Bdellovibrio bacteriovorus: one gene and its partner. The protein of the gene in region 2 interacts with the protein of the main gene of each other region in a pairwise test. Links are inferred from orthologs where the notes say so. Each region holds a gene or a part of one and is shown on either strand. Other genes may lie near its edges.

Evidence for each region.
Region 1: the proteins of mrdA (region 2) and AZI85_RS02020 interact in binary tests that used the Escherichia coli proteins (3 or more experiments, as listed by UniProt). The link is inferred for Bdellovibrio bacteriovorus from one-to-one orthologs.

The regions. Positions count from the first base shown.
Region 1 is NZ_LUKF01000001.1:394,750-404,237, reverse strand. What follows is about bases 3,626-6,828. They hold AZI85_RS02020 (penicillin-binding protein 1A), read right to left. Parts: upstream 6,487-6,828; coding sequence 3,826-6,486; downstream 3,626-3,825. Other genes in these bases: AZI85_RS02015 (hypothetical protein), read right to left, coding at 6,570-6,828; uvrA (excinuclease ABC subunit UvrA), read right to left, coding at 3,626-3,829. Also shown: AZI85_RS02030 (ABC transporter ATP-binding protein), read right to left, coding at 1-871; more of uvrA, read right to left, coding at 884-3,625; more of AZI85_RS02015, read right to left, coding at 6,829-7,994; large conductance mechanosensitive channel protein MscL, read right to left, coding at 8,144-8,578; AZI85_RS02005 (DUF481 domain-containing protein), read right to left, coding at 8,594-9,319; AZI85_RS02000 (hypothetical protein), read left to right, coding at 9,434-9,488. UniProt on the Escherichia coli protein: Cell wall formation. Synthesis of cross-linked peptidoglycan from the lipid intermediates.
Region 2 is NZ_LUKF01000002.1:20,937-30,221, reverse strand. What follows is about bases 3,450-6,449. They hold mrdA (penicillin-binding protein 2), read right to left. Parts: upstream 5,946-6,449; coding sequence 3,954-5,945; downstream 3,450-3,953. Other genes in these bases: AZI85_RS02935 (hypothetical protein), read right to left, coding at 5,942-6,449; rodA (rod shape-determining protein RodA), read right to left, coding at 3,450-3,951. In the rest of the region: AZI85_RS02970 (iron-containing redox enzyme family protein), read right to left, coding at 1-537; AZI85_RS02965 (hypothetical protein), read right to left, coding at 570-1,244; AZI85_RS02960 (lytic transglycosylase domain-containing protein), read right to left, coding at 1,422-2,141; more of rodA, read right to left, coding at 2,827-3,449; more of AZI85_RS02935, read right to left, coding at 6,450-6,478; rod shape-determining protein MreC, read right to left, coding at 6,475-7,518; AZI85_RS02925 (SurA N-terminal domain-containing protein), read left to right, coding at 7,694-8,731; AZI85_RS02920 (hypothetical protein), read left to right, coding at 8,803-9,285. UniProt on the Escherichia coli protein: Catalyzes cross-linking of the peptidoglycan cell wall. Responsible for the determination of the rod shape of the cell. Is probably required for lateral peptidoglycan synthesis and maintenance of the correct diameter during lateral and centripetal growth.

The DNA of each region.
Region 1 (9,488 bases), on a different replicon or contig from region 2:
TGATCGGCTGATTGATCATCAACAATGAAGTTAAAAATCCAATGAATGTACCCGGCGTCGCTCTTCCGGCAGCCACTTCAAAGCTTGTGTAAAGAAGAACGCTTAAAAGTATGATCGTCGCGATAAATTCAGTTGCAGGACCCGCAGCTTCCTGGCGCTTGTAAATAGTCTTGCGAATGTCCAAGTATTTATTGGAATCATCGATAAGGCGTTTAGCCATATCTTTTTCAAGGTTGAAGGATTGAATGATACGAACCCCATCCAAGCTTTCCTTGATTGTCGAAGTCATATATTCCAAAGCGTCTCTTTCCTGTGGAATATATTTTCTCATACTGCGAGAGATTGATTTCAAAATCGCCGCGATGAAAGGAACCGCTACCATTGTTCCCAACGTCAACTTCCAGTCGATGCGGAATAGATTCGTAATAAGCGCGATCAATAAAAGAGGATGCAAGAAAATATCGGCAACAACTCGCAAACCATCCTGAATAGTACGGATGTCATTCAGGATACGGCTGATTAAGCCGCCGGAGCCTGCGTGGTAGTTATTATGGAAAGACAGATTTAAGCTCATGAATTTTTGCTGAAGCTTTTGACGGATGTTTTGCACCACGCACTCAGCAACGTAATTCATAAGATAAATATGATAGTAACGACCGACCGCCATCACTAAGGCTAGCCCTAGTGCTAACGGAACTAAGTTCATGATCTCATCATGTTTTGAGCCAGAAAGAGCATCGAACAAAGACTTTGTGAGGAAGGCAAACTTAGCAGCTGCTAATGCGTACGCAATCCCTGTGACGGCCACGATGGCGATTGTTTTTTTGTACGGTTTCAGCTCGGCAACTAACTTCTTAATCTCAGGTAACATCTTATTCCAACTTTAAGGACTTTTTTGGTCTTCTAAATAGCGCTTTAAATACTGGCCGGTCAGACTTTTCTTGGTCTTCATGATGTCCTCAGGAGACCCCACAGCCACTATGTTTCCGCCTTTTTTACCCGCTTCAGGCCCCAGGTCAATGACATAATCAGAACCACGAATAACATCCAAATTATGCTCAACCACGACGACGCTGCCGCCAGTTTCAATGAGTTTGCTTAGAACCTTCATCAGAAGGTCGACTTCACGGAAATGCAGCCCGGTTGTCGGCTCATCTAGAATGTAGAGCGTTGCCTTCTGATTTACCTGAGAAAGCTCTTTAGCAACTTTCAAGCGTTGAGATTCCCCACCACTTAAAGAGTTCGCTGGCTGGCCCAATTGAAGGTAATCCAAGCCGACTTCCTTAAGGACACTCAAAGGCTTACGAATGTTCGGGTGAGCCACGAAGAAATTCATAGCTTCACTCACGGTCATCGAAAGGATTTCGTGAATATTTTTATTTTTGTACTGAATTTCTAGAATTTCAGGGCGGTATTTTTTGCTATCGCAGACATCACACGGAATAACAACGTTATCCATGAACATCATATCGATCTCTTCATAACCCGTGCCTTTACAAGCAGGACAGCGTCCTCCATCCACATTCAAGCTGAATGTTCCAGGAGTATATCCACGAGCTTGCGCTTCTTGCGTGCCAGCCATGATTGTACGAATGGCATCAAAAGCTTTAAGATAAGTGATCGGCGAGCTGCGCGCAGATTTACCAATCGGAGATTGATCAATCAAAAGCACGTTCTTAATATGCTCTGTGCCTTCAAGGCCTGCGTACTCTTGCGCCGGAAGATATTCTAAATCCAAAGCGCGCGCCAATGCAGGGTAAAGCGTCTTAGTTACTAAAGTCGATTTACCAGATCCACTGACGCCAGTGACTGTTACCAGGCGGTTAAGTGGAATCGTCACATCCAGGTTTTTTAGGTTGTGACCTTTCGCGCCTTTTAGTTCGAGCTTCACTTTATAGGAATCAACATCCACCGGGCGGGACACGCGAAGTGGAGCTTTGTTTTTATCTGGTTTAAGATAAGGAACCGTAACAGACTTTTCAAAGTCATAGAAGTCTTCGGTCGCACCAGAGTAAACGACCTCGCCACCCAGGTAACCAGAACCAGGTCCCATTTCAATAATATGTTCACTGGATTTAATAACATCATGATCGTGTTCAACGATCACTAATGTGTTACCAAGTTCTTTCAAGTCCTTAAGAATAGAAATCAAACGATCATTATCGCGAGGGTGAAGGCCTACGGTCGGTTCATCCAGGACATACAAGGCTTGCGATAAGCCCATACCCAGTTGATTGGCTAAAATCAAACGCTGGTATTCACCACCAGAAAGAGTTCTAGTTTCACGACTTAATGAAAGATAGTGAACTCCCACGCGCATCAGGAATTCAAGACGTGAACGAATTTGTTTTAAGACTTCGCCGGCAAGTTCTTGATGATGAGCGGACACCTCTAGTTTTTGGAAAAACTGATGCAAGTCTTCGATCGTCATCGTTGAAAGATCATTGATATTCGCATTCGCCACTAAAACGTTGTTAGCTTCAGGACGAAGGCGCGCTCCTTTACATGTCGGACACAAGAAAGGACTGCGAAAGCGCGAGATGAACACGCGCACGTGCATTTTATATTTAATCTGATCTAAGTATTCAAAAAGACCGCGCACGCCGAAGAATTCTTTATTCCCATTCCAGATAGTATCGCGTTGCGCTTTGGGAAGATCCTTCCACGGAGTGTGAACATCAATCTTCGCTTTTTTACAGTAGCTAAGAAGCTGTTTCTTTTCATGAGCTGCACTAGGCATCCAGAAAGGACTCAAAGCCCCTTGCGCCAAACTCATATTTGGGTTTGGAATCACTTTGCCTTCATCAATATCCAGCGTGTTTCCAAAACCCTTACATGTCGGGCAAGCCCCGATCGGAGAATTAAAACTAAAAAGACGAGAGCTTAGCGGTGGTGGAGTGTATCCACAAACAGGACAAGAAGATTCTTCGCTCACTTGCAAGCGTTGACCTTCAGTAGTCAAAATTGTCGCGCGACGAGTGATGTTTGTCGTATTGTACTTAATACTTGCTTCGTAAGCTTGAGTTAAAGAGTCCGCGATACGCCCACGTTCATCTTCGTTAAAGCTCATACGATCAATAACAAGATAGAAAGTTTCTTTCGGAAGACCTTTTTTTATGGCCGTCGCATCACCAATTTCAACAACAGTTCCCATTTCTTCGTGAGTCAATCCGCTGGGAACAACGGGAGCCGCCGGCACAAATTCAGGTGTCGCGCGTTTTGAAACTTTTTTGGCAGATTTTTTTGTCGCGGCTTTTTCAGGAGCAGGTTTCGTATCTGTTCCTTTCGGAATATAGATACGCAAGTAACCATCTTGCAAAAGAAGAGAATGAAGTTTTTTACCTTCAGCAACACGTCCGTCTTCACTGATCTCGACTAAAATGTAACCGCGCTTGCCGGAAAACTCTTTGATCGTTTTCGCTGTGGCTTCAGTCACACTTTCTTTTTCAGTCGGACAGTGATGAGTCGGGCAGTAAGACTTCCCAATTTTTTCGTAAAGCAGACGAAGATAGTCGATGATCTCGGTCGTTGTACCTACAGTAGACCGCGAACTCTTCACCGTGTTTTTTTGCTCAATCGAAATAGCTGGTGGAATATTGCTAATGCCTTCGATGTCAGGCTTTGGCGCTTTATTCAAAAACTGTCGAGCATAGTTCGACATACTTTCGATGAAGCGGCGCTGGCCTTCGGCAAAAAGAGTTTCGAAGGCAAGCGAAGACTTTCCTGAACCACTGGGGCCGCAAATCACTGTCATAGATCCGACAGGAATTTTAACCTCAATGTTTTTTAGATTGTTCTGTTTCACCCCCCAGAGGTGAATATCTTTCATTCAGAGAGATCCTGTTTGTAAAAGTCTGTTGCTTCTTCCGCTTTGCTTGAAGAAAGAGTTGGTTCTGTCCCTTCAACAAAGGCCTGACGAATAATTTTTTTAGTAGAAGCTGAAGCCAGTTTTCCGGTGTCAGCGTCGATATTAGCAAATACGATACCTTCAGGAACTGGGAAAGTCATCTGAGGAAGTCCCTCATGAGCGGCTTTCATGTAATCTACCCATATAGGTAACGCCGCACGTCCACCGACCTCGCCTTTACCGATACTCTTTTCTTTGTCAAAACCCACCCAAACACCTGTCGCGATTTGTGGGCTGTATCCGATAAACCACGCGTCATAGTAGTTGTTGGTTGAGCCGGTTTTTCCAGCGACTTCACGACCGACTGCGCGGGCTCTTCCACCTGTACCGCCAGCATCTTCAACGACGCCTTTTAACAGCGTCGTCATTACGTAAGCTGTTGTGGGACGAATCAACTGATCTGCATCTTGAAAGAAAATGCTTTCATCTAGTTTCGCGTGCTTAGGGTCTTTCTTTTTAAGCTCTTCGACTTTGGCTGGATCGTTCACGATCTCCATATAAGCCTTGCGACGAGTTTCGAATTCATCGTTAATCGCTTTGATCTCTTTTTCAAAACGAGTGTCCAGGCTCATAGTGTTTAACAATGATTTACCTTGAGCGTCTTCCACTTTGTGAATCAACAGCGGAGAAATTCTTTTTCCAAGGCGACCGAACTCAGCAAAGACTTTTGTCATTTCATATAAAGTCACGCTGCTTGAACCCAGTGCCAATGTGAAGTCTGGATTCAGAGGAGAATAGATTCCCAAGCGTTTGGCATAATCCATCGCCCAAGGAACACCAACGTCTTCAATAATTTTCACCGTCGGGATGTTCAAAGATTTCACGAGGGCATTACGGAACATGATATCGCCACCGAAACTTTTCGAGTGGTTGGAAGGTTTCCACACTTTTGGGTCTCCTTGACCTTCAGAATCATCCGCTGTTCCACCTTCTTCAAAGACAATCGGCGCATCCATGATGGGAGTTGCCGGTGTATAGCCTTTCTCTAAAGCCGAAGCATAGACAATGGCCTTAAACGCCGAACCTGTTTGGCGGGGGGCTTGAATTGCACGGTTGAATTCGCTTTTCGCAAAGCTAGAACCGCCGACCATCGCGACCACATCTTGAGAATCCTGGTCAAAAGAAATCAACGCGCCTTCTACGAGGGGTTCTTGATCTAATTCTAACGCAACAAACTTATTGAAATCAGGAAGTGCTGCCGTAGGTTTTTTCTTCGCATTTGCTAAACGGTTTGAAGAGAATTTTTCAGCGACAACTTTAACTAAGATCACGTCACCTTTACTCAAAGCCTGTGACGGCTTTTTAATTGCGCCTAAATCATAGCGAACTTCCGTGTCAGGCTTACGAGCCCAAGTCATCGAGTCAATATCAATAAGACCTTGACCCTCAGGCAACTTTACCGTCACCAGACCGGTGTCATCATTCACATCTTGAACTACACCTTGCACAGTGTCTTTCACCTTGATGTAAGACGGAAGCAGTCCTTCTTTTGTGTCTTTAGGCGGAACGATATCCGCGAACTTCCCATCAGGCAGAATAGTTCTTTCCGGAGTGAAGTCAGAAATTAATTTTTTCTGAGTTTCTTTTAAGAACTCTTCAACATCTTCAGCATCAGTGATGTTTTTGATCGGACCACGATAACCTTGACGCTTATCTAAACCCTTTAGGCCGGCAAGAACTGATTCTTGAGCTGCCAATTGTTTTTCTAGATCCAAGCTAGTGTGAATGCGAAGACCTTTATCAAGCACCATGTCTTCACCCAATTGAGTCACTAGAAGCTGACGAACTGTTTCTAAAAAGAACGGCGCATACTCTTCGTAATTTTCACGAACGAAAACTTTCACGGGTTCTTTGATGGCCGCTTCGGATTCTTCTTTTTTCACATAACCGACTTCGGCCATACGACGAAGTACGTAAATTTGACGTTCTTTCGCACGCACCGGATTGCGAACGGGGCTGTAGGCACTCGGTGCTTTAGGTAAGCCGGCAAGGATTGCAGTTTCAGATAAAGTCAATTTACTCGCAGGCTTATGGAAGTATGTTTGAGCCGCTTGTTCAATTCCGTAAGCGCCTTGTCCGAAGTAAATTTGGTTCAAATAAAGGAACAGGATATCTTCTTTGCTTAAGTTCTTTTCCATCTCGATCGCCAGAAGGATGTCGCGAACTTTACGAGTCAAAGTTTTTTCGTCCGTCAAAAGAAGCGTCTTTGCCACCTGTTGTGTGATCGTCGATCCCCCTTGAACGGAACGACCTGCACGTAAGTTGGCTAAAGCAGCACGGAAGATGGCTTGAGGATTGATCCCTTTGTGTTCAAAGAACTGATCGTCTTCCGCTGCCAGAAAGGAATTCACGACATGCTTAGGAATTTTATCGTAAGGAATGAGTGTTCTTCGCTCGCGAAAGAACTCGCCAATCTTTTTGCCGTGACGATCATAAACCTGACTCACCAAGAGCGGCTGATAGTCTTTGACAGTAATCAGTTGTGGAAGACCTGATTGAACGGATTTAACAATTAGATAGGCGCTAAGAATTCCGATGAGGCCAAGCGCGACAATAAACAGGGCGATCTTTTTAAACACGAGTGGGGGCTCCTTTAATAAGCCCCCATTCTAACAGTGTGACCCGTGAGGGTCTAGGGATACTAGACTAGTCGGAAGACGGGTTACTTCACGCCTAAGTTTTTCAACTTCTCTTTAGACGTCGCCACTTCGTTCGTGCAAGACGGGAAGTTTCTTTGGATGCTCGAAATGATATTGATCTGTGATGAAATCTCACTTGAGGCCTCATCTGCAGTGTCCTCGGCGCTACGCTTAGGAGCCGGGCCTAAAGTCATCAAAGATTGATTTGCACGATTCAAAGCTGCTGTTAAGCTGGCTTGCTTCGTAGCTAAAGTTTTTAGGTTTTCTTGCATTTTAGTATAAGCCGTTTGCATTTGAGTTTGCGAACGAGTTCCTAAGTCGATCACACTTTGCAGAGCATCTGATTTTTCTTTCAAAGAAGATTGTTTCATCTCTTCAAGTTGAGAAGAAGCGAGGTTCAAGCTGTTTTGAATTTCATCATAGCTAGATTGAAGATCGGCGATTTGGCGATTCAATTCATCTTGCTCTTGCTTCTTAGACTCATTCAAAGCGATACGTTGTTGGTCAAAAGCATCCATACAGTCATTATAGATGTTGATCAATTCTTGACGTTTCTTCTTTGCCTGAGCGATGTGGTTTGAGCTCGTGCTTGCCGAAACGCTTTCGTAAGATTTCTTAGCTTCAGTCACGGCCTTCATACAAGCGCGTTTCCCGGAAGCATCTGTCATCGCGATCAGCTTCAAAGCTTTATCGCGTTGGGATTGAGTCACCTGACCACGCAACTTTAAGATATCCGCACCTTTTTTGCGCATCTCTTCTTTGGCTTGGTTCTGACTGTTATTAAATTCCGCAATACGCTCGCGCTCTTTAGAGTCAATTTCAAGTGATTTGGCTTTATAGTCCTCTTGAGCTTTTGTTAAAGTCTCTTGGATCTTATCCATCTCTTTTTGATAGTCTTCTTGGATTTGAGCTTTATCATCATTCAGCTCCGCCAACTCTTTTTCAGTGTCTTTAATCTCTTTTTGGATGTTGTTCTTTTCAGTGAAATAGTCGCGACCATTCATCTGAGGGCAGGCCTTACTGATATTTTGAAGTCCTGATGCCGCTGTTGATGAAAGACCTAGTACTGTAGCAAAAGCCGCCGTTGTATCGAATGAATCTTCACCTGAAGATGCGCCACAAGACTTCGCCTTAGAAATACAGTCTTTTGCAGACCCTAAGCCCGCCTTTTTACAAGCTTCACCGATTTTTTCCTCAGCTCTATCCATCTTATCACGAGCATCGCGACACTCATTATAACTTGGCGCTACGTAAGGATAGCCTGTCGTTTGAACCTGCTGCTGTTGCTGCCCCTGCGAGTTATTATTATTGTTGTTGTTCTGATTGTTATTATTTCCACTGCCAGTATTCTGAGCCGAAGCTACAGAGGAAAGCAAAGATGCGGTGGCAATGATGTTGATAAAGATTTTGACAACTGTTCTATCTGTTGTGCTTGAAATCTTATTCATTTGATTCCTCCCCGATGAAAATAGGTGGTGCAATACCAGTACCAATTATCGGCAGGGATGAACAAAAGGTTTACGTCTCAAATTGAGATGTTAGAGCGGTGCTTTATTAGATTGGATCTGACAAAGCACCGAAGAATTTATCTTATATATTAGACGGCCTGAGCGCTTCCACATTGTGCGCACTTACGGGCTTTAAGTGGAATATTGGAAAGGCACTCCGGACACTCCTTGCTATTCGGCGGTGGTGGAGCATCTTCTTTTTTTAGACGATTCGCCACACGAACAATCAAAAAGATTGCAAAGGCGACAATTAAAAAGTCCAAAACGACGTTCATGAATAAGCCATAGTTGATAGTGGCAACGCCGGCTTTTTTCGCTTCTTCTAAAGTGCCGTACTGTTGACCATTCAAGGCCAAGAACAGATTTGAAAAATCCACTTTTCCTGCACCGATACTAATCACCGGAGTCAGAATGTCTGAAACAAACGATGAAACGATCTTTCCGAAAGCGGCGCCGATAATAATACCGACTGCCAGATCCAGAACGTTTCCTCTCATGATAAAGGCTTTAAACTCTTTAAACATCTGTCGAGTCCTTGGTTAGAATTTTGCGACAAGGTTCATTGTCGTTGTTGTCGTTGTGTACTTTCCACCTGCTGGCGGCACATTTTGATATTGTAGTAAGTAAGCCAACTTCAAAGAGAAGATGGAATTTAACATAATGTTCAAAGAAGCTTCTGTGTTTGCCAAGTAAGCGTCTGAATCAGTGAAGTTCGGTAGATATTCCACCCAGTATTTGAATGATAGAGTTTTATCCAAGGCCTTATTGAATTCAGTGTAAGCGCGGCCCAAGTTGTCATGTGTGACGCCACCAACAGTTGGAAGAGTTTTTTGGTAACGATAACCGGCCTCAAATGTCCAAGTCATCTCGTCGGCTTTGATAAGGAAGTATTTAAGACCGGCGTCTGTTGAGTCCCTTTGTAAGTAACCGTTAAAGATGTCACTTTCTGATTTTTGTCCGACGTAAAGGCTGAGATAGTCCGTCAACTGATGCTCAAAACGAACGCCGATTTCCCAGTTGCGGGCACTTTCAACACCTAAAGAATTTGTTTTCAGGTATCGACCAAAAGCGGCATAAAGATTTTTATCTACGGTGTATTCTGTTTTTGCTTTTGCGTTGTAGCTTTCAGAATCGTTGTTGCCACTGACGACAATCGCACCAGCCTCTGCTTCGCCTTTCCAAGGTGGTGGCGGATTTTCTTGCGCCATCACAGAAACAGAAAATAATAATGCCAAACTTGCGAGCGTGAAACGTACTGCATTCATTGTAAATTCCCTTCGATTTAGACATCACTTTAGTTTCAATTCACAATGACACCAAGAAAAATTTGATGAGTACGCGAAGAATTTCTGTTAACTTCTTGGCCGAGGTTTGTAGAAGTGCAAAAAGGTTTTAATTCAGACATCACCGTGCGTGGACAGAAATATCATGTGC
Region 2 (9,285 bases):
TTTTTCGCTTAATAGCTCTAAGAATTTCTGACCCTCTTCATAGTGATCCTGATCGACGACCGCATGCACTCTTAAGTGCACCGTCGCTTTTTTTCCGTAGTGTTTCTCAAGCACCTCTAAAAGCTGCGGTCCATGAAATTTGGCCGCCCCTTCAAGTAAGAAAGCATACCCGCAGAGCGAAAGTGGATTTTCAAACTCGATCCAATAATACTGCAATTGACGAATCATTTCAGTCTCTGGCAGTTCGGGATACTGTGCAAGTTTACCGCCCATGTTTTCTAAATCCTTTAAAGGCATGAAGTCATGGTTCAGCTCCTCTTGGATGTGATGAAGCATGGCATAGTGGTGATCCCGATCATCCACTGGAAGGCGAGCTGCCGACAGAGCTAAAAATTTTGTCGTGTGGCGAATCAGATAATAAGTCTGCGCTAACCAGTTTTTATAAAACTCTGGATTATCCCACGGGCAGTCCATGATTTTGTCACCCAAGGCTTTGATTTCGCGATCCATGATCGTAGCTAACTGTTTTTTCTCCATACGTCCCTCATTTGGTTTAAGTTGAAAAATAACTAAGCAATTTTTAAATGGCGTTTTTTAACAGGCTGATCACTGATGAGATCAGTGTAGTTGATTTTTGCATTCCAAAGCTCGGTCACCATTTTGGCTAAAAAAGGATCCGAAAGTTCTTTGGTTTCGTGTTTTTTAAGGAACAATAGCTGACACGGGTATTTCCCGCGCATGATTTCTCCCATCGGACGCATACCGAAGCGCTGGGCTTTTTCATGAATTTTATAATCCATGCGGGCGACGGCGAGCAGGCCATCCCATGGTGAGGCCTCAAAAGCTTTCATACTTAAGGCGCTAATGATGTCAGCGACTTTAAAGCCCGGCTTGCTGAGTTGATAGGAGGTGTTCACTCCCAAGTACTCCAGCGACATATAGGTGTGGGCTCCTTCGGCCTGAAACTTTTTAACAAGTTCAGGCGTGAAGGGCTCCATATATCGATGTTCTAAGTGCGAGCTCGCGCGATCGTCGAACACGCTGTACATATGGAAGGCTAAGACCTCGTCCGTTTCCATATCTTTTAGGCAGGTGATGACCTCATTGCGATAGAAGTCATCCGTGTGCAAAGACTCAAAGATTCCGTCATAAACTTGTTTCCAAGTTTCATATACCTGATTGGTGAGTTTCGCTGTTTCGTCAGTCAAGATGCGCGGGTTGAACAGATAGTACTGATACTTCATGAAATTCCCCCAAAATGTGCAGATAGAAACTTTTCGGGAGATCCTAATTTTCTTTGAAGAGTGAATTTGATACGTACTTAAATTTAATGTTTCCGTACTTAATTGGTGCGTATGAAAAATGGAAATTTTCAAAAAGTATTAGGAGAGAAAACCGCTTTTCTCTCCTAAGTTAGAACATTAGTTGGATGCGACAACCATGTTTGCGCTATTAGAAAGCTTTGCATAGATCTCGCCGTAGTTTTTCATCACGCGAGAGTTGTATTCTGCAGGCTTCATGTTTTTCGCAAGAAGACGGCGTACATTCAGTGGTCCCATGTTATAGGCGCTCACGTATTTAACCGCTTTTTTGTCAAACTTTCCACGAAGGTAGCTCATGTAAGCCAGACCGATGCGGATGTTGGCAGAAGGATTTTCCAATGTCTTCTTGCCATTCCAAGGAAGTTTGAACTTTTTCGCAATCCACTCTGCTGTATCCGGTTTGATTTGCATCAAACCGATTTCACCAAAGCGACCCAAAGCCAACGGATTAAATTTACTTTCTGTTTTGATCACTGCCAGAACAAACACAGGGTCTAAATTGTGTTTCGCTGCTTCAGTAATAACAGTGCGAGAGATATTGCGTGCTTGGCCTTTCCAGCGCGGAGCCAAAGAGCTTTGCACTTTATCGTAAATCATTTCATTTAAAGTCGCAGTGCCTTCTACTTTTTGAGCGCTGCTACCTTTATAGTCTGAACCTAAAAGTTCTTTCGCGTGCGAAATGCGAGAAGCTTCATTCACGCTTTCGATACCGATCTTGTTCACGGCAGGCCATTGAACGAAATCGAAGTTATTAAAAAGAACCAACGTGAGCGTTGCGGCTGCTATCACTTTTCCTGTATTGAGATGTTTCGTTTTCATAACCGCTACCTCCTGATGTAAGTAGGTAAGTTCAAGGGTCATGCCGTCGGTGTAAGCTTTTGTTTTTCTTGGGTTCTTAGAATGAAGCACCTATTAGAGTTGATTGGTTTGAGCTGGCTTAGAGGGGTGTCAACCAATGTGTTGACGGTGTCTGATCATTGGTTAGTCGTTCTAGGACGAATTCTCTTTTCGAGGCGTTCTTGGTGAGACGCTTCGTTTGCCGTGGGGTTCGCTTCGGGCGACGGCTTTGGGTTGTGGGAGGGGCTTGCTGGCTATCGTCTCTTCGCGAGGCACGCCATCCGGGCTCAATCGCCGCCGCACTTTGTGCGGTTCGCGCATCCTGCGCCGGCGAAGGCCTCGCTTCGGACGACATCCAGCAAGCCCCTCCCACAACCCAAAGCTGTGCTGATGCAAATGTCATCGCTTCGAAAGCTCTTGAAGATTGTTTGATTGAGATTGCTTATTTGACTAGTTGGTCAGCGCGTTTTTATTGGTTGTGGATTTGAAGCTTGAACGAATTTTAATTCGTGTTCTTGGAATTGGAAAAATGAAAGCTAGGGTGGTCGATGTTGAAAGGCTTAACGGAGATGTTGAGATGAAAACGGAAGATGTTTTTTGTTGTTCAGCGCGGTTCGTTTTGGAAATAAAAAAAGCCCTTCTGTTGAAGGGCTTTTTTGTTTTCTTTTTAGAATAGATATCTTCGGTAGGCTACGCTGCTGACTATTCCTAGGCCGGCCATTGTGGTTAGCATGGAGGAGCCTCCGTAGCTGAGGAGTGGTAAGGGGACGCCTACGATGGGGAGGAGGCCTATGACCATTCCTATGTTTACGAACATGTGCCAGAAGATGTAGCACAGGACGCCGACGGTTAAGAGGGCGCCGAATTTGTCGCGGGCGTTTGTTGCTATTCTTATTCCTGTTATGAAGAGGAAGGCGAAGAGGCCTATGACGGCGATACTTCCTACGAAGCCGTGTTCTTCGCTTAGTACTGAGTAAATGAAATCGGTGTGACGTTCAGGAAGGAATTCTAGTTGGGATTGAGTTCCTTTCATGAAGCCTTTTCCGAAGAAGCGGCCGGAGCCTACGGCGATTTTGGATTGGATGCTGTTGTATCCTGTTCCTCTGGGGTCACTGGCTGGAGACAGGAATGTGAAGATACGATTTTTTTGGTAGTCGTGCAGGACGAACTTCCATGCGATAGGCAAGGCAATGATTCCTAGGACGATGATTGTGGCTAGGATGCTCTTTCTGATTTTTGCAAAGATCAGCATCGATCCGCCGATCGCGGCTAGCATCATCGCGGTTCCTAAGTCAGGTTGTTCAACGACCAAGCCGAACGGGATTAAAAGGGCTATCAAAGGTCCGATCAACTCTTTCAGTCCCATGCCGGGGCCATGAGTGTTTCTGGTAGCTAGGATTTTGGCCATCAACATGATCAATGCTAACTTCATGGTTTCTGAAGGCTGATAGCGGAAGAATCCAAGGTCAATCCAACGTTGAGCTCCTAAGGCGACTTTACCGAAGAAGGTTACATAGAGGATGGCTCCAAGATTGAATACGTAAACGACCAGCGCGATCCTGCTGACGACGGAATAATCTAATAATGTCACGACCAAGAACACAGTCCAACCTACCGCCAACCACATGATTTGCGAGATGAACAGCGAGGCCACGTCTACCGTCGTGGGGCCATGGGTCGCACTGTACAGGTTGATAAGGCCGATCACATTCAACGCCAAGATGACGATGATTAAGTTGATATCTAATTTTTTGAAGAGAGTTCTCTCTTCAACGTGTAACGACGTAAACACCCTTATTCTCCTTCTGCAGGTTCAGGGATGGGGCCGGTTGGAGCTGTGGCGCGTTTTTGCCCTTTGGCTTTCAGCGCGGCTTCAATCACCTCAGGATGATATTTTTCAAAGTAAGCTTGCACGATATCGCGAACAATCGGAGCCGCTCCCGTACTTCCGTGACAAGAGTGTTCTGCTAAAGCGGCAATCGTAATTTCTGGATTGTCTGCCGGAGCGAACGCTACGAACCAACCATGATGGCGCATGTGAATCGGGCGGCTTTCGCACTTTGCATAGATTTGATCTGCCGAAAAGCCCATGACCTGCGCCGTGCCTGTTTTACCAGCCATCTGCACGCCCGGAACTTTCCAGTGTTTCGCCGTTCCGCGATCACCGTTGGCCACGCGACGCATACCTTCTTTCACGACTTTGAAAGTCTCTGGAGAAATATGCACGCCATTTGGCTGAGTTTGTTGAAGATCGCGCACCACTTGGGGGAAATTTTCGCGCAAGACTTTTCCATCCTGATCGATGATCTTACGAACTAAGAATGGCTTAACAACTTTTCCTTCAGTGCCGATTGAGTTGTAAGCAATCGCCATCGACAAAGGTGTCACATTCACGAAACCTTGTCCGATCGCGGTACTTAAGTTTTCACCCGGTTGCCATTCTTCACCGACCGTGGCTTTTTTCCACGCAGAGTTCGGCATAGTTCCAGACACTTCACGAGAAAGTTCAATGCCAGTTTTTTGACCGATACCTAAAAGGCTGATGTAGTCATACATTTTGTCTACGCCCAGCGCGATACCCATCTTATAGAAGAAGACGTTCGAAGATCTTTCCAGAGCTTCATACACCGTGATGTTACCATGACCGCCTTTTAAGTGGTCATGGTAAGGACGGCGTCCAAAGTAGAATACACCCGGTGCGCTCACGATCGTTGTCGGAGTGATCACTTTTTCTTGAAGTGCCGGCACCGCCACCAAAGGCTTAAATGTCGAACCTGGAGAGTTGTGATCTTGAATAACTTTGTTACGTAAGGGTTTAAACGGATCGTTGATCAAACGCGACCAAGTCTGAGCCGAAATCCCTGTCGAGAACTCATTCGGATCAAAAGACGGAGTGCTGACCCACGCCAAAATTTCGCCATTGGTTCTCATCGCGACGACCGCACCGATACGATTCAAAGCCATGAAAGATTTGAAAGCGGCTTCTTGAATATCGCGGTCAATAGTCAGGACAGCGTTATTACCGTGAACCGGAATCAAGTCTTTGATTTGTTCACCGTAAATATTCGGAGTCTGGGTGACAGTTTCACGTCCGTGGGCATCGACTTGAATAAAGCTGACACCATCTGCGCCGCGAATGTCTTTTTCCAGGGTCTCTTCCAAACCACTCTTACCGATGATATCACCTTGTTCAAAGAGCAGCGTGCCTTTGTAAAGCTCGTTCAAAACGGGAAGCTGACGTTTAGAGATCTCACCGACGTAGCCGAAAAGTTGTGCGCCATTATCTTTAAGAGGGTAGTAGCGCACGATGGATTCGCGGATCTCAAGGCCCGGCGTATCCAAACGCATGCGTTTAAGACGGAAGACTTCTTCGCGGCTTAAGTTTTCTTTCAAACGAATTTGTGCAAACGGTCCGTTTTGACGACGGCTTTTTGTCACTTTCAAAACGACTTTGTCAGGCTCCATGCCTAGCACGGGGCCGACAGTTTTAGAAAGCTCTTCCAGGTTCTCAATATATTGAGGAGAAAGAATCGCTTCAAAGCCTGGCAGGTTTTCCACCAGAACTTTTCCGTCACGGTCCAACATCAATCCGCGGGGAGCGGTGATCTTGTTCTGTTTGATACGATTTTTTTCCGAGAACTCACGCAACTCATTTCCTGAGATCACTTGCAAATACCACAAGCGGATCGAGAAAATAGTCAGAGCAAACGCAATAGCGATGTAAAAGATTTTATACCGGCTGTGGTACTCTTTTGCCTCATCCGGATTACTTACGTAAGTACTCATAACTCCAATCCCCCAGGCTCGTGCATCAATTCATCCTGAGTGATCTTGTCGATTTTTGCTAAGATCCAGTACATCGGAAAGGCAAATGAAGGAGTAAGAACAATCTGTACCAAGCGATCAACAATCTCGAAACTCGCAGGATTTTTTTCTAACACCATCGAAGAGAAGAAGTAAATCAGGTGATAGGCGACGGCTGAGAATCCGCACATGATTGTATAGTATCCGGAGCCACTCCAAAAGACGCGTGTTTTGATGGCATAGACCAAAGTGAAGAGGATGACGGAACTAATCCACATCATCTTTAAAGGCATTGCTGTGAACGACAGCAAAATGAAGCCCATCGCGTAAACGGTGAGGATGGCCGGGAACGGTTTGCGATAAAGGATCACATATACGATCAAGTTCAACCAAAGTAGAGGGGAAGGGACATTCCCAAAAAGTTCAAACCAGAAAGTTGTTTGTAATCCCGCTACCAAAATTAAAACCGCAAATAATACGAGAAAATTCAGAATAGCATTCCAGCGGATCTTCACTGTGGTTTCTCCTCTGGCTTTTTCGGAGCTTGTGCCGGAGTTGCCGCCACAGAAGGTTTCACCGCAGGCGTTGCTGCGGGTTTTACTGCCGGACTTGCAGCGGGCGTCGGTTTTGCTGTCGCCGCAGGGCTTGCTGCTGGAGCTGCCGTTGCCGCATTAGGCTCAGCCGTTTCGCCTTCGGTGGCGGCTTGAGGAGCGTACTTGTCTCCGAAATCTTCAGCCGCGGCAGAAAGAACGACAAAAACCTCTTCGACCTTATAAGGGTCGACAACTGGACGCAGATCCACTTTCAAACTCACACTGAAAGTTTTCTTTTCGACGGATTCAACAATCGCCACCGGGAAACCTTTTGGGAAGATATTATCTAAGCCACCCGTGACGACCATGTCGCCTTCTTGTACGTCTTCAGTGCGCTCTACGTATTTCAACTGCAAGGTGCTAGTGTATTGGCTTTTACCTTCGACGATACCGCGTGCGCGTGTTCTTTGAATCAAGCCATCCACAACCGCGTAACGATCAGTGATCAACATGACGTGAGAAGTGAAAGGCTCTGGTTTAAAGATGTAACCTAGAACACCACCGGTGGTGATGACGGCTTGACCCGCTTTCAATCCGTCGTTAGTTCCCTTGTTGATGGTGACCGTGTTGTGATCGATAACCAAGTCGCGACCAATCACTTGGGCCGCCATCAAGCTCATTTTCGTTTGCTCTTTAAATGTCAGCAAACCGCGAAGACGATCGTTCTCGAGCAGAAGTTCGTTCATTTTTTCTAAACGCGCTTGCAACTCGTTGTTCGTGCTTTTCAATTCTTCACTGTGTTTTTTGATATTGATAAGATTGACGTACATGGCGGTTGTATCAGTGACACCATGACTGAAGCCGTAAAAAGTTTCCGACACGGCGCTAGCCAACATCGTAAATGGTTTCGAAAGCCAGTTTGATTCCTGAGGTCTTTGCTGCATGTTGATAGAGATCAGTGGCAAAGCCAAAACAATCCCGATCATCACAAGTTTCTTGAGATCAAAGTTGAAAAAGTTCAAAGGTTCCCCTCTATGCTGTGTATGGTTACCGCGATTTCTGAAAGTGCGTCCTCGTGGTAATATTCAAACGCTAGTCAAAAGAACCAATTATTTCAACAATTTCCCCTTGAAAAAATGCAAAATTCGTTGGGTAATGGAACCGCTCTCAAAAGATGTTTAAGGAAGGATAAAAGTTATGAGCGAAAATATGGCTGATAAAATGAAGAGAAAACTCTCTGGTAAGAGTGTGACAGCTATCATTCTCTTCGGCGCGATCATTCTGGTATTCGTGTTTTTCGGATTGCCGGGCCCTATGGGCGCAGGTGTCGGATCAGTAGCGCGTGTGAACAACAGCCTGATCTCTGTTGCTGACTTCCAGCAAGAGGAAAACCGCATTCAGCAGTACTACCAAAACCTCTTCGGCAGTCAGATGGATTTTAGCTCTCAGCGTCAACTGCTTCGTCAGCAAGCTTTGGAAAACCTAGTGCGCATGGAGCTTGTGTCTCAAGCTGCACAGAAAAATGGCATTCTGACAACAGACGCGGAAGTAGCGAACTTCATCGTGAAGGATATTCCATTCTTCCAACAAAATGGTCAGTTCCAACGTGAATTCTACAGCCGTTACCTTGAGTCCACTCGTTCGACTCCGGGCGATTTCGAAAACAAAGTGCGTAAAGATATCGCAAACGTGCGCACGCGTCAGATGTTTGAGTTGGCTGCAAAACCAACCGCTGTAGAACTTAAAAAGATCCAAGAGTTGAAATCTCAAAAAATCAATGTCTTGTTTGCTCGCGTAGATTCTGAGGCGGCGACAAAAGCTCTTTCTAAAGAAAAAGCTGATGCAGCCGTAAAAGCCTTGGACGAAGCCTTGGCGAAAGGCGACGAAGCGGCAGTGAATGCGCAACTTAAAGAGTTGAAAGCGACTTGGGAAGAAACAGGATTTGTTGAACTCAGTGCTGAAACCTTCCCAAAAATCACAAGCTCTGTAGCGACAGAGGCCGTTTTTGAACTTAAGAAGACAGAGCCTTTGTTGAAACGCCTGGTTCGTGATGGCAACGCGAAGTACGTATTGAAACTAAAAGAGACAAAAGTAGAACAAGTTTCTGCCCTTGAGCCAATGGCTCCAGAAATGCTGCAAAAACGCCGCGGTGACGGTATGTTTGAAGCCTGGGTGAACCAATTCCGTTCTAAGTCTCACGTGACTATGAACACACAAGCTTTGCAGTTGAACTAATGCTCAGCTTTGTTCGTGAAATTCCAATAAGCATAGTTATCGAAGGAGCCCTGTCAGCACGACGGGGTTTCTTGTTTTATGTGTCCGCGGGATTTCAAGCGCCGATAGATCCGCTTTCTGGCATGTCAGCAGATTTGGTTTTGGTTGATAAGTGGCTAGGTGAACTGAAAAGTCATTTAGAGTCCAAAACCTGGATGGCTGAAACAGAAATTCTGAATCCGACATGGGCCTCCCTTCTTGCGGAGTCCAGAAATTTTCTTTCCCAAAAAGCCGATGCGGCTCAAGTAAAACTCTATAGCTTGAACTTCCGAGAGGAACGCCACTGGAGTTTTTCTTGGGATACGACGCAAACTTTGCTGCAGGCTCGATTTTCTTACGCTCACTATCTTGAGTCTTTACCTCTCGACGGTAAGTTTGAACTTTTAAAAATAAACTTCATTTGGAAACATGATAGCAAGAACGGCATCAATCAAGACGACTATCGCCATGAAGGCTTTAAACTATTGAAATCTGCGTCGCAAAAAACCTCTGAGGATTTCTTCAAAGAGGTGGAT